2 regions of the Mesorhizobium sp. M7A.F.Ce.TU.012.03.2.1 genome follow, and region 2 is predicted to be linked to the other one. Evidence: riboswitches for the same ligand, from Rfam matches in the RefSeq annotation. Region 2 holds a riboswitch; the other holds the start of a gene.
The links. A riboswitch is a leader RNA that binds a small molecule or an ion and turns the genes downstream of it on or off. The one in region 2 is predicted to bind cobalamin.
Positions count from the first base shown of each region.

Region 1: it holds a riboswitch for cobalamin, as region 2 does, so the genes downstream of both, EJ079_RS33590 (CbtA family protein) here and bluB (5,6-dimethylbenzimidazole synthase) in region 2, are expected to answer to the same signal.

Region 1 covers NZ_CP034779.1:4,473,037-4,480,380, reverse strand. Annotated here, with positions in the region: gene EJ079_RS21955 (creatininase family protein) at 1-272, shown strand, start outside; gene EJ079_RS21950 (tyrosine phosphatase family protein) at 556-1,065, opposite strand; gene cobD (threonine-phosphate decarboxylase CobD) at 1,062-2,111, opposite strand; gene cbiB (adenosylcobinamide-phosphate synthase CbiB) at 2,110-3,078, shown strand; gene cobO (cob(I)yrinic acid a,c-diamide adenosyltransferase) at 3,119-3,733, opposite strand; partial or broken gene EJ079_RS21930 (bifunctional adenosylcobinamide kinase/adenosylcobinamide-phosphate guanylyltransferase) at 3,735-4,031, opposite strand; gene EJ079_RS33590 (CbtA family protein) at 4,085-4,990, opposite strand; cobalamin riboswitch at 5,026-5,223, opposite strand; gene EJ079_RS21920 (MFS transporter) at 5,289-6,488, opposite strand; gene EJ079_RS21915 (DUF1624 domain-containing protein) at 6,711-7,344, shown strand, end outside.
Region 2 covers NZ_CP034779.1:6,222,863-6,230,206, reverse strand. Annotated here, with positions in the region: gene EJ079_RS30910 (TetR/AcrR family transcriptional regulator) at 1-475, shown strand, start outside; gene EJ079_RS30905 (hypothetical protein) at 763-1,746, shown strand; partial or broken gene bluB (5,6-dimethylbenzimidazole synthase) at 1,869-2,498, opposite strand; cobalamin riboswitch at 2,546-2,727, opposite strand; gene EJ079_RS30895 (histone deacetylase family protein) at 2,849-3,775, shown strand; gene EJ079_RS30890 (exodeoxyribonuclease VII small subunit) at 3,779-4,030, shown strand; gene EJ079_RS30885 (DUF2277 domain-containing protein) at 4,142-4,408, shown strand; gene EJ079_RS30880 (pirin family protein) at 4,448-5,368, shown strand; gene dxs (1-deoxy-D-xylulose-5-phosphate synthase) at 5,498-7,344, shown strand, end outside.

The DNA.
Region 1 (7,344 bases), 1.7 Mb from region 2:
TGCATTTCCGGCCGGACCTCGTCGACATGGCCAAGGCCGACAATTTCGTTTCCAATGTCGCCAAAGCCGAAAACGAATTTTCGCTCCTGCGCCACACCGGCACCCACGCCTTTGCCTGGATCGCTGGCGATCTCAACCCGAATGGCGTCGTCGGCGATGCCAGCATCGCGACGGCGGAGAAGGGCCGGCTGACGGCAGAATATCAGGCCGACGGGTTCATCAGCCTGCTGCGGGATGTGAGCAAGGCGAAGCTCGCGGACTGGTTGACGTAGCATAGTTGCTCGGTACAGATGCTCTGACCGTCAGATGGCACATCGTGCCCTTCTGAGAATAGCCGAAGCCTTTTTTCTTCGTCATCCTGGGGCGAAGCAAGGAGCGAAGCGACGCGGCGCAGACCCCAGGATCCATGCCGGGACTCCGAAGCGCTGCTACGGTGCAGAATTCTGCTCGGTTGCACTCTACGGCTGATGTCGCGGCATGGATCCTCGGGTCTCCGCGACGGAGCTTCGCTCCTGCTCCGCCCGTGGATGACGAAGGTGGGAAGGCTTCGGGGAGTTACCCGTCGATCCTCAGCGCGAAGGGCGTGCCTTCAAAGGCATCCGCACCGCGGCCGATCGATTCGATCGCCTCGATCATGCGGCCGTTGCGATCAAGCAGCGCATCGGCCACCGCGATCAGTCGCGGATTGGGTGTTGCCGAGGGCGACAGCGCCCGCAGCGTCCGCGCCAATTCGGCCTCGTCGCGTTTCGGCGCCAATGCGGCCGCGATGATATAGGCCGAAGCCGTCGAGCGGCTGATGCCGGCATAGCAATGCACGAGCATCGGCCTTGCCCGGTCCCAGCGGCGCGCGAAATCGAGCAGGTTGCGGACATGCTCCTCGCCCGGCATGGTCATGCCGTCCTGCGCCGCCGCGATGTCATGCATGACCAGATGCAGATGATTTTCTTTCGATATCGAGGCCGGCCGGACCACCGCCGTTCCGGCGGCAAGCAGCGACAGCATGCAGTCGGCGCCGCTCCTGGCCACCGTTTCCTCGATCTTTGCCAGCGAGCAGACATGGATCATTGTTTCGAACCCTTCGATTGATGCTCGTGCCGCGACGCCCATTCGGCAAGAACGGTCTCGAGCCGCTGCCATTCCTCCTCACTCCCCGGCAGGCCGGCGCGCAGAACGTCAGGCCGATCGGCAAAATGGCGAAGCAGGATGCCGCGCTCGCCAAGCGCGGCAAACAAATCGGCGGCATGCGGCAGGCGAAGAAACCGGAACAGCGTGGTGCCGCCCATAACGGGAATACCGAAGCGGCCGAACAGCGCATCGAGGCGCGCCGATTCATCAGCCAGCGCCGTCCGCATCGCGTCCTGCCAGTCGATGTCGGCAAGCGCGCGAATGCCGTATTCCAGCGCCGGGCCGGCAACGGCCCATGGCCCGAATTGTGTTTCCAGCCGTTCGACCGTCACAGCATCGGAAAGTGCAAAACCGAGCCGCAGGCCGGCTAGACCAAAGAACTTGCCGAACGAGCGCAGCACGACGACGCCGCCCTGGCCGACATCGCCGCAGAGGCTATGCTCGCGCGGCCCAACATCCATGAACGCCTCGTCGACAACCAGCAGCCCGCCCTTGGCGCGCAATCCGGCAGCCAGAGCCAGCAACCGGTCGCGCTCGATGACACGTCCATCCGGATTATTCGGATTGACCATGATGGCAAGGTCGGCGTCCGCCAGGTCAGCGAAATCGCCGACCTCGGTCACCGCGTGCCCGGCGATCACTGCTGCGCGGGCATGTTCGGCGTAGGTCGGACCCAGCACCAGCGTCCTTCCGGGGGTAATCAGCGAGGCGACGCGCGGCAACAGGATCTGCGTGCCCGGTGCCGCCACGATGTTGGCTGGCGACGGCGCCCCATAGGCACTGGCAGCGATCTCTGTCAGCTCACGCGTGCGCGCGGCTTCCGGCAACCGCGACAGCGAGGTGGCGGGCAGGTCGAAAAGCGGGTAGGAGTGCGGATTGATACCGGTCGAGAGGTCGACGAATGGCAGCAGGGCGTTGGGGAAAAGCGCCCTCGCGCGGCCAAGACTTCCACCATGGTCCACAACCGCCCCATTAAGAAGCTTCATGTCAGTCCTGATCGCTTTCCTGTCATTGGCCGTCGAATTCGCCCTCGGTTACCCCGACTGGCTGTTTCGCGCCATCGGCCATCCGGTGACGTGGTTCGGCAGGCTGATATCCTTTCTCGACCGCAGGCTCAACCGCGCCACTGATCCCGACGCGCTGCGTCGCAAGCGTGGTGTCCAGGCGCTGCTGGTCATCGTGCTGGTGCCGGCGATAATTGGCCTGGGCGTGCAGATCCTGTTCTGGTTCGTTCCCATGGGCCTGGTCATCACTGCCCTTCTGGCAACGTCGCTTCTGTCGCAGAAGAGCCTCTATGAGCATGTCGAGGCTGTGGCGGACGCGCTCGACACCGGTGGCCTCGCTCTGGCCCGCCTTGCCGTTTCGCGAATCGTCGGCCGCGACCCTGAAACGCTCGACAGGGCCGGCGTCTGCCGCGCCGCGATCGAGAGCCTGGCTGAGAATTTCTCCGACGGCATCGTCGCCCCCGCCTTCTGGACCGGCGTCGGCGGCCTGGCCGGCGGCGCCGCCTACAAGGCCGCCAACACCGCCGATTCGATGATCGGCCACCGCACCCCGCGCCACGAGGCCTTCGGCTGGGCGGCGGCGCGCTTCGACGACTGGATCAATCTGCCGGCGTCGCGGCTGACGGCGCTGCTGATCGTGCTGGCGGCGTTCTTCGTCAAAGGCGCTGATGCGAAAAATGCCTGGCATGCGGTGTGGCGCGACGCGAAAAAACACCGCTCACCCAATGCCGGCTGGCCGGAAGCGGCGATGGCCGGTGCGCTCGGCCTGGCGCTCGCCGGGCCGCGCAGCTACGGCGGCGTGCTCGTGGACGACGTCTTCATGGGCGAAGGTGGGCGGCGCGAGGCCGACAGCGTCGACATAAGGCGAGCGCTGAAACTCTATCGCGTCGCCGACTATCTGCTGATCGCGCTGTTTGGGTTGGTCGCGGTCATGGTCATCGTGGCGTGATCTACTTCACCCTCCCCCTTGTGGGGAGGGTAAGAAACGCTCAGAACTCGATCCCCTGCTGCGCTTTCACGCCTGCGGAAAAATGGTGCTTGGTCACGCCCATTTCGGTGACGAGGTCGGCGGCCTCAATCAGCGCCGGCTTGGCGTTGCGGCCGGTGACCACGACATGCAGGCCCTCACGCCGCGCCTTCAACGCCACAACCACTTTGTCCAGGTCGAGATAATCGTAGCGCAGCGCAATGTTCAGTTCGTCGAGCACCAGCAGGCTGATCGACGGATCGGCCATCAGTTCGAGCACCTTGGCCCAGGCGGCTTCGGCGGCGGTGATGTCGCGCTTCAGGTCCTGCGTTTCCCAGGTGAACCCCTCGCCCATCGCGTGCCAGACGACGCGGTCGCCGAAGGCGGCGAAGGCGTCCTTCTCGCCGGTGTGCCACTTGCCCTTGATGAACTGGACGACGCCGACGCGCTTGCCGTAGCCGAGCATCCGCAGCGCCAGGCCGAAGGCAGCCGTGGTCTTGCCCTTGCCGGGACCGGTGTTGACGATCAGCAATCCCTTCTCGACCGTCTTGCTCGCCACCTCGGCATCCTGCACCGCCTTGCGCTTGGCCATCTTGGCGCGGTGGCGTTCTTCGTCCTTATCGTCGATGTCGGTCATGTCATTTCACCTTGAGCGGCAGCCCCGCCACCATCAGCAGCACCATGTCGGCGACGGCGGCGACCTGCTGGTTGAGCCGGCCGGCGGCATCGCGAAACCGGCGCGCCAGTGCATTGTCCGGCACGATACCTTGGCCGACTTCATTGGATACCACGAACCATGGCCCGCGCGGCCGCGACAGCACCTCCGCCAATCGCCGGCATTCCAGCTCGAAATCGTGTTCAGCCAGCATGTGGTTGGTCAGCCACAGCGTCAGGCAGTCGACAAGCACCGGCCGATCCTCCGGCAAGGCGGCAAGCGTACCTCTTGCCGGAGCGCGCACCGCCGATGAGGAAGGTCAGTGTCTTGCGATCAGGCAAAGCTGTCGCGCAGGCTGGTCGCGGTGCCGGTGAAGCGGCCACGCACCACACCGACGACCGCGCCGAGCACCAGCCAGAACACCAGATTGGTCACGGTCACCGCCACCACGAACTGGTGATGCAGCCCTTCCGGAATCGCCGTCTCGTAACTGCCGGGCTGCGGCGCACCGACAATATGCGGCGCGACGATCAAAAGGACGGCAAGGATCGCCAGCGGCAGCGACTTGCGGAACGCGATCAGGCCGAGACCGGCGGCGGTCGCCGCCACCGTTGCCCACCACCAGATCTGGCGCTGGGTGAGATCGGCGGCCGGCATGGCCGGCAGTTCCGGCGGCAGGCCGAGGCCAGGCGCCAGCGTGAACACGGCGAAGCCGGCCAGGCCCCAGAACACGCCCTGGCGCCAGCCACCGATGCCGCCGGCGAATTCGGAGACCGCGACCAGGATCAAGGCGAAGCCGATGCCGGTGACAATGTTGGCAAGCACGCTGAAGGCGAAACGCTCGAAACCGTCTGCCGGCGCCCAGCCTTCGTCTGCCGGAGCGGCTTCCGCCGCCGGGGCAGCAGAGTTCATGGCATCTCCCGCCGGTGCAGTTGTGCTCATGGCATTGCTATCCGTTGCGGCCGGAGCGGCATGGTCATGGTGATGCCCGCCGCCCGCCTGTTCGTAGACTTCCGCCTTCAGGATCAGCGGCACGGTGGCATAGGCTTGCAGGCAGGCGAGGACGACGCCGGCCACGATCGAATGGCGATAGTCGTGAGCCGCATTGTGGACCGCATCGATATGCGAGAAGCCGACAAAGCCCATCACGAAAACGCCGAGCAGCGCGGCAAGAGCGAGCTGCATGAAGCGCGACTGCGAGGAGACGGAGGTGCCGAGGGAGACGGAAGCGGTAGTCATGTCTTGTCCTTTCGCCCTCCACCCGAGGGCATCGAAGTCAGTTTCCTGTCGCCGGCAGGTCTCCTGGCTCACGGATCAGCGTCCTTCCCCACCTTCCCGAAGAAAAAATCCTCAGTGGTTTATGGGGAGGACTACCGCACACAGTTGCGGGGGCAGCCACGGCATTGGGCGAAATTCGCCCTCACCGCATTCCCTCTTGGCTCCAAAATGGAACCGGCGACACCGATGATTATAGGCAGAATCCTCGCTTCCGGCAAACCAAATTCCGCCGGTGACCATTGCGAATGCGCCATGAAGGTCAAAGTGATTTCGGCAGATAGCGCCACGTCACAAAGCCGCAGACCGCCGCCAGCAGACCGAGCGTGACGAACACCGAGCCCAGGCCGAAGAAGGCCAGCGCCACCGAATAGACCAGCGGCGGCGTCAACTCGGAAAAGTCGAGATAGGTGCGGTAGACCGCTGCCATCTGAGATCTTTCATAGGAGCGCACCGAGCGCATGAAGGCGGTCGAGCCGAGGGCGTCGAGCGCAATGGTGAAGAAGGCACCGCAGAGCAGGAAGGTGCCGGTAAGCAGCGGCACGGTTTCGCCGACGAAGCCCGCCGCCAAAAGCGCGGCCGACATGGCGAAATAGGCGAATGTCATAGTCCCGCGGCCACCAAAGCGCTTTCCTGCCTTGCCCCAGAAAATCGCCATGAACAACAGCGCATTGCCGGCCGAAACCAGCAGGCCGCCGGCCAGCTTACCCTCACCTGTGATGACCATGAACAGCGGCCCATAGACGAAGAACGTCGTCCAGAAGCAGGAGCGGCCGAAGGCGATCAGCCAAGCCAGCCTGAGCCTGGGCTGCGCCACGAAGCGGCCGATATTGGCGAGCGGATTGACGGGGCGCGTCTTGCCCGGACGGATAGACTGGTTGTCGCCGAGGCGGTAGGTCCAGAACAGCGCCAGCAGGGCAAACGCGAACACCGCGACCGCACCATGCGCGGCATAGATGCCGAAGCGCGTGTAGAGGAAGATGCCGAGCGTCGGCCCACCGGTCCAGGCCAGCATCGACCACGCCATGCGCAGCGATTCGGCCTGCATGAAGTCGGTCTTGCGGATGTGGTCCATGATGTAGAGATTGAGCGTGATCGACAGCGCGCTGGCGCCCATCACCCGGCACAGCATGCCGGCCAGTTGCCCGGCAAGCGTGTCGGTGACGAAGAACAGCGAGCCGACGGCCAGCAGGCAGGCGCCTGATGTGTAGACCCAGCGCCGGGCAAAACGGCGGATCAGCATCGGCATGAACAATGTCACCGACAGGCCGAGCATCGCCACGACTGTGTAGAGCATCGACACGATCTGCTCGTTGTGCAGGATCTCGTAGGCCTGGATCGGGATGACGCTCGACACCGTGGCGCGGGCGAAGGATTCGACCGCATAGAGCGACGCGAAGGTGCGCGCGTCCGCGGCCTTGAGAGCCGGCAGCCAGATCGGATGGCGCACATGGGTGGACATTGCTTTCCCCGAAGCAGATTCACCGGGTCAAATCTGACGTGGCGATCCCAGCGCCAATAAGAGGAAACCGACGCGCATCCGGCAAAAGCGAAGCCGGCCAAAGGCTTCCCTGCACTGGCCCAATGCCGCGGCTGATCCGGGTTGTCGGCAGAGTTGCCGGTCTTCTTTTGTGCCGGGCAACCGTGATAGTCCTCCAGCGGGGCTGAATCAGAATGCGAGACCATGAGCATCCAAACGCCGACCGCACCCGTTCCGGATCGACCAAAGCGCATCGTCGCTATCGACATCGTGCGCGGCATCGCGCTGATCGCCATGGCGAGCTACCATTTCACCTGGGATCTGGAGTTCTTCGGCTACACCGATCCCGGCCTGACCGCCTTCGGCTGGTGGAAGATCTACGCGCGCGGCATCGCCTCGACCTTCCTGTTCCTGGTCGGCGTCAGCCTGTACCTCGCCCATGGCCGACAAATCCGCTGGAACGGCTTCTGGAAGCGATTCGCCATGGTCGCGGGAGCCGCGATCGCGATATCGGTCGTCACCCGGATCGCCACGCCGGATGGATTCATCTTCTTCGGCATCTTGCATGAGATCGCGCTGGCCAGCCTGCTCGGCCTCGCCTTCCTGCGCCTGCCGGCTTTGTTGACGCTGGTCGTCGCCGGGCTCGTCATCACGGCGCCTGTCTATCTGCGCCTCGAGGCGTTCGATCACCCATGGCTGTGGTGGGTAGGCCTGTTGGCGAACAATCCACGCTCCAACGACTACGTTCCGTTGTTTCCATGGTTCGGCGCCGTGCTTGCGGGCATCGCGATGACGAAACTCGCCACCGGTTCAGGCGTACTTGCCCGGCTTGCCGAAT
Region 2 (7,344 bases):
CGGCGCGCTCTATCATCATTTCGGCGACAAGAAGGGGCTGCTGCAGGCGGTCATAGCCCAGATTGACGGCGAGATGGCGGCGCGCATCAATGAGGTCGCGTCGAGAGCGCCGACCCGTTGGCAACATTTCGTCGACGAGTGCTCGACCTATATCGAGATGGCGCTGGAGCCGGAAATCCAGCGCATCATGTTCCGGGATGGCCCGGCCGTGCTGGGGGATCCAGCGCAATGGCCGAATTGCAGTGCGTGCATCGCTTCAATGACCGACCATCTGACCGCGCTGCAGGAGGAGGGGGTCGTTGTCTCCAGCCTCGACCCCGAGACGGCCTCGCGACTGATCAACGGAGCGAGCAGCCAGGCAGCGCAACGGATCGCCAATTCGAGCGACCCCGAAGCGACGTCGAAGAAGGTGGTGACGGCGTTCAAGCAACTGCTCGAAGGCCTGCTCAAGAAGCCGGATCCGCAGTCGAATTGAAGTTCTCACCGGAGCTTTCGTGCCGGCAGCTGTTCACGATAGGAATTTTTTCTTGACTCGGTGACCTCAGCTAAGGTACATATTCGTCCATGGTGCTGATTTGCGCCAGTGACCCGCCGCACAGGCGGGTTTTTCGTTTGATGCTCCGTCAGCCTACGCGCCGGCGAAGGCTCCGAAGAAACCCGTTAGCCCGAATTCGTTGCCCTTTGGCGTCAGGGCCGTCAATTGACAATCGCCGGGTTGAGTCCATCCTCTTCCACCATCTCTGAGGCGGAGATTCGGGGCACATGTGGGATTTTGAGATCGGCCGGTCGGTGTCCATCATGATGCGGACCTGGCCGTTCATCGTCTTTCGCATGATCGTCTATTTCGGCATCACGCTGGCCTACATTATGGCGACGGGCACCGGCGCCTCGGTCGGCTATGGCGTCGGCCATATCTCCACTGATCCCGACGGGCCCATGTCCTTTGCCCTGTGGGGCGGCGTGGTCGGGTTTGGCCTCGTCTCGATCGCTGTGTATTGGATCCGCGAATACATCCTCTATGTCGTCAAGGCCGGCCACATCGCCGTCATGGTTCATCTGATCGACGGCCGCGACATTCCCGGCGGTCAGGACCAGATCGCCTATGCCAGGGATATCGTGACCCAGCGTTTCGCCGAGGCCAACATCCTTTTCGTCGTCGACCAACTCGTCAAGGGCGCCATCCGCGCCATCACCGGCCTGCTCGGCGGCATCGCCGCCTTCCTGCCGATACCGGGCCTGAGCGGCCTGGTCTCCTTCATCAACACGGTGATCCGCCTGTCGCTGACCTATGTCGACGAGATCATCCTCGGCTACAACATCCGCATCAATTCAGCCTCGCCCTTCGAGACGGCGCGCCAGGGCGTCGTGCTCTATGCCCAGAACGGCAAGGTCATGGTCAAGAACGCCGTCTGGCTGGCGGTCATCATGTGGGGCGTGTCGTTCATCATCTTTCTGATGATGCTGGCGCCTGCCGGCGCGATTCTGTTCCTGATGCCTGGCCAGCTCGCCGGCTGGGCTTTTGTGCTCGCCATCGTCTTCGCCTGGGCATTCAAGGCGGCGTTCATTGAACCCTTCGCCATCGCCTGCCTGATGCAGGTCTATTTCAAGACCATCGCGGGCCAGGTGCCGGATCCGGCCTGGGACGCCCGGCTGGCCGAGGCGTCGTCGAAGTTCAGGGAGCTCAAGGACAAGGCGCTCGCCTCCTTCGGCGGTTCGCGCTGGGCTACGGCCGGCGCCACACCCTGATCGGCCGGGCGGGTGATGTCTGGTGAGGCAGAAACGGTGTTGAGGCGCGCCACGGTGGATTTGAGCTGTGTCTCGCCTTGCCCGGAAAAGGTCTCGCTCATGATCAGCTCCGGCAGCGGCAGCCGCCGTCCCCAGCCATGCGTTTCAAGGTCCGGTTTGGGAGCGAACTCGGAAACACGGCCCACGCAGAGATAGGCGATCGGCGTTACGTGGTCCGGAATGGCCAACAGCCGCTTTAGCGCCTGCGCTTCGATGATACTGACCCAGCCTACACCGACGCCCTCGGCACGCGCGGCCAGCCAGAAATTCTGCACCGCGCAGACGGTGCTGTAGAGATCCATCTCCGGATTGTGCCAGCGTCCCAGCGGCGAACCCTTCGAGCGCTGCCGGTCGCAGGTGATGCAGATGTTGAGCGCGCTTTCGCAGATGCCTTCCAGCTTGAGCTTGCGGTAGAGTTCCTGCCGCTCTTCGTCGATCGCCGGCAGTTCCTGCTCGCGCGCGGCCAGGAACAGGTCGCGCACCTCCGCCCGTCGCTCGATGTCACGAATGACAATGAAATTCCATGGCTGCATGAAGCCGACCGATGGCGCGTGATGGGCAGCAAGCAGCAGCCGCGCCAGCACGTCGTCATCGATCGCGGTGGGCAGGAAATGGCTGCGCACGTCGCGCCGTGTGAACATGGCGCGATAGACCGCATCGCGCGCACTCTGGTCAAATCCGTCGCCAACAGCAGCGGTCAGGTGTTCCGGCATCGCTTGTCCCCTTGCGATTGCAATTGATATCATCCGCCTGACCATGCGGATGACGATGCCTGCCAGGCCGGTCTTCTGGCTCGGGATCAACCCGCGTCCGGTGCCTTCCCGTCATCGACAGTGGCATTTTACCGGCGCGGTCCCCCTCACAGCGTTGGGCACGCCACGGAATTCAACCGTGTTCCCGATTCTCCCGCTTGCGGCGGGCACCAGGCAGTACCAAAAACCTTACGCCGAAGTGCTGAGGACGCCAATGCTTGCAGCGACGCGAATGGACGCAGTCGCGATTTTCCCCAGTCATCGGCCGCCCGTGCATGGCCTTTGTCGATCCGGGTCACTAGATTAGGACGATGACCACCCGTCTCTACACCCATCCGATCTTCCTCGAGCATCTCACGCCGCCCGGACATCCCGAGCGGCCCGACCGCTTGCGTGCCATCGAGCGCGTGCTCGATGAGGAAGCCTTTGCCGGGCTCGATCGTATCCAGGCGCCGGAAGGCGACGAGGCCACCATCCTCTACGCGCATCCCGCCGATTTCGTCGCCCGCGTGCGCGCCGCCATTCCCGACGAGGGGATTGCCCGCATCGATGCCGACACCACTGCCAGTCCGAAGAGCTGGCAAGCGGCGATCACCGCGATCGGCGCCGCCAACGCCGCCGTCGATGACGTCTTTTCGGGCCGCGCCGACAACGTCTTCGTCGCCGCCCGGCCGCCCGGCCATCATGCCGAAAAGACCACGGCCATGGGCTTCTGCCTGTTCAACACGGCGGCGATCGCGGCGCGTTATGCGCAGAAGAAACACGGTGTCGAACGCGTTGCCATCGTCGACTGGGACGTGCATCACGGCAATGGCACGCAGGACATTTTCTGGGACGATCCGTCGGTGCTCTATTGCTCGACACACCAGATGCCGCTTTATCCCGGCACCGGAGCGAAGAACGAAACGGGCGCCGGCAACATCGTCAACGCGCCGCTGGCGCCGCAGACTGGCAGCGAGGTGTTTCGCGATGCCTTCCTGTCGCGCGTCCTGCCCGCGCTCGACAATTTCGCGCCCGACCTGATTATCATTTCGGCGGGGTTCGACGCGCACCACCGCGATCCGCTGGCCGAGATCAATCTGACCGAGGATGATTTCGATTGGGCGACCGGCCAACTGATGCAGCGCGCGGCACGCCACAGCGGCAACCGGCTCGTCAGCCTGCTCGAGGGCGGCTACGATCTGCAGGGATTGGCATTTTCGGTCGCCGCCCATGTCGGGCGACTGATGAAAGGATGAATGATGGCCGATGAGACCAACGAAGACGTCAAGGCGATGAGCTTCGAGCAGGCACTCGATGCGCTGGAGAAGATCGTCGATGATCTGGAGCGTGGCGACGTGCCGCTCGACCAGTCGATCAAGATCTATGAACGTGGCGAGGCGCTGAAGGCGCATTGCGACCGGCTGCTGAAGGCCGCCGAGGACAAGGTCGAGAAGATCAGGCTGTCGCGCGACGGCAAGCCGGTCGGAACGGAGCCGCTCGACGCGGATTGAGGCCCGGTCCGAACGATGGCCTCGCCTCACCGGTTTTTGGACATGATCATGATCGAGGATATAACTCGTCCCAATTGAAAGAGCTCAAGGACAAGAGGAGATACGGAAGCGATGTGCAGAAACATCAAGACCCTGTTCAATTTTGATCCGCCGGCAACCCCTGACGAGGTGCGCGACGCGGCTCTTCAGTTCGTCCGCAAGCTGAGCGGAACGACGCGGCCCTCGAAGCAGAACCAGCACGCCTTCGACCATGCCGTCGAAGCCATCGCGGCCTCGGCGCGCGAACTGCTCGATTCCCTGGAAACCCATCAGCATCCGCGTAATCGCGGAGAGGTGGCGGCCAAGCTGCGGGCAAAGGCGGCCATTCGCTTTGCCTGACGCGGCCAGGCGGCCTTCGACGGCCGACAAGGAGAGTCCATGAGCTTCTTCCCCGGGAAAGACCCTGAGGCAGGCGACGCCTTTGCCAGCGACCAGATCGAATTGATGGTCATTCCGAACGCCAAGGACATCGGTGGTTTTCAGGTGCGCCGTGCCCTGCCGACGGCAAAAAGGCGGCTGGTCGGGCCGTTCATCTTCTTCGACCGCATGGGTCCTGCCATCCTGCGGGCCGGCCAGGCGCTCGACGTCCGTCCGCATCCGCATATCGGCCTGTCGACGGTCACCTATCTGTTCGACGGCAAGATCCGGCATCGCGATTCACTCGGCACCGAAATGGTCATTCAGCCCGGCGACGTGAATTTGATGACCGCCGGCCGCGGCATCGTCCATTCGGAGCGTACGCCGGAGGAACTGCGTGGCGCGCCGATGTCGGTATCCGGCCTGCAGACATGGCTGGCGCTGCCGGACGACAAGGAAGAGGTGGCACCGGTTTTCGAGAACACAGGAGCGCTCAGGCTTCCCGAGATCGATGCCGAAGGCGTCAACGGGCGCCTCATCATCGGCGATTTCCAGGGGTTGCGGTCGCCGGTCAGGGCCGACTCGGAGACGCTCTACGCCGACCTGCGCCTGGCGCCCGGCGCCAGCGTGAAAATCCCTGCCGATGCGGAAGAGCGCGCCATTTACACGCTGGAAGGCGAGGTCTCGATATCAGGTGACGTCTTTCCGGCGGAACGGCTGCTGGTGTTCCGTCCCGGTGACGAGATCGTCGTATCGTCGCAGACCGGTGCACATTTCATGCTGTTTGGCGGCGCCTCGCTCGGTTCGAAGCGTTACATCTGGTGGAATTTCGTCTCATCGTCGAAGGAACGCATCGAACAGGCCAAGCAAGAATGGAAGACGGGCCGCTTCGACATCGTTCCAGGAGACGAGGAAGAATTCATCCCGCTGCCGGAAAGCTGATGCCTGTCGCCGGAAAGTGGCAGAACGAAATGCATAGACAAAGACTAGGGCCTGATCCGCGTCACTGACACGCATTTACTTTCGCCGGCCGGCGACCTATTTCGCCCATCAACCGAAAGCCTCAGCACCGTGAACGCACCGCCGCATACGCCACTTCTCGACAAGGTCCGCATCCCGGCCGACCTGCGCACGCTTGCGGAAAGTGAACTGCCGCAATTGGCGTCCGAGCTTCGCGCCGAGCTGGTCGACGCCGTGTCCCGCACGGGTGGTCATCTGGGCGCCGGGCTTGGCGTGGTCGAGCTGACAGTGGCGCTGCACTATGTCTTCAACACCCCCGATGACAGGCTGATCTGGGATGTCGGCCACCAGGCCTATCCGCACAAGATCCTGACCGGCCGCCGCGACCGTATCCGCACGCTGCGCCAGGAAGGCGGTCTGTCCGGCTTCACCCGCCGCGCCGAGAGCGAGTACGATCCCTTCGGCGCCGCCCACTCCTCGACATCGATATCGGCCGGCCTCGGCATGGCCGCCGCCCGCGATCTCTCCGGCGGCCGCAACAACGTCATTGCCGTCATCGGCGACGGCGCCATGTCCGCCGGCATGGCCTATGAGGCGATGAACAATGCCGGTGCGCTCGATGCACGGCTGATCGTCATTCTCAACGACAACGACATGTCGATCGCGCCGCCGACCGGCGCGATGAGCGCCTATCTGGCGCGGCTGGCCTCCGGCAAGGCCTATATCGGCCTGCGCGATTTCGGCAAGAAACTGACGTCCTATCTCGGCAAGCGCGCGGATCGTGCGATCACAAGGGCGGTCGAGCATGCACGCGGCTACGTCACCGGCGGCACGCTGTTCGAGGAACTCGGCTTCTATCACATCGGCCCGATAGACGGCCACAATCTGGAGCACCTGATCCCGGTCCTGAAAAATGTCCGCGACAATGGCGAAGGCCCGGTGCTCATCCATGTCGTCACCCAGAAGGGCAAGGGCTATGCGCCGGCCGAAGCCGCCGCCGACAAATATCACGGCGTCAACAAGTTCGACGTCATCACCGGCGCGCAGGCCAAGGCGCCAGCCAACGCACCGGCCTACACCAAGGTGTTCGCCGAAAGCCTGGTCCAGGAGGGCCGCGAGGACGACCGCATCGTCGCCGTCACGGCCGCTATGCCGAGCGGCACCGGTCTCGACCTGTTCGGCGAAGCGTTCCCGTCGCGCACCTTCGATGTCGGCATCGCCGAACAGCACGCGGTGACCTTCGCCGCCGGCCTTGCCACCGAAGGCTACAAGCCGTTCACGGCCATCTATTCCACCTTCCTGCAGCGCGCCTACGACCAGGTCGTCCACGACGTCGCTATTCAGAAACTGCCGGTGCGGTTTCCCATCGACCGCGCCGGTTTCGTCGGCGCCGATGGCGCGACCCATTGCGGCGCCTTCGACACCACCTTCCTGGCGACACTGCCGGGTTTCGTCGTCATGGCGGCCGCCGACGAGGCGGAGCTGCGCCACATGGTGCGCACCGCGGCGAGCTATGATGAGGGTCCGATCGCCTTCCGCTATCCGCGCGGCAATGGCGTCGGCGTCGACATGCCGGAGCGCGGCTCGGTTCTCGAAATCGGCAAGGGCCGCATCGTCAAGGAGGGTACCAAGGTTGCATTGCTGTCTTTCGGCACGCGGCTGCAGGATTGCCTGATCGCCGCGGAGGAGCTAGGTGCTGCCGGGCTGTCCACCACGGTCGCCGACGCCCGTTTCGCCAAGCCGCTCGACCAGGATCTGATCCGGCGGCTGGCCCGCTCGCATGAGGTGCTGGTGACGGTGGAGGAGGGCGCCGTCGGCGGCTTCGCCAGCCACGTGCTGCAGTTCCTTGCCCATGAGGGCCTGCTGGAAAGCGGCCTGAAGGTGCGTCCGCTGGTGCTGCCCGATGCGTTCAGCGACCACGCCAAGCCGGAAAAGATGTATGCCGATGCCGGGCTCGA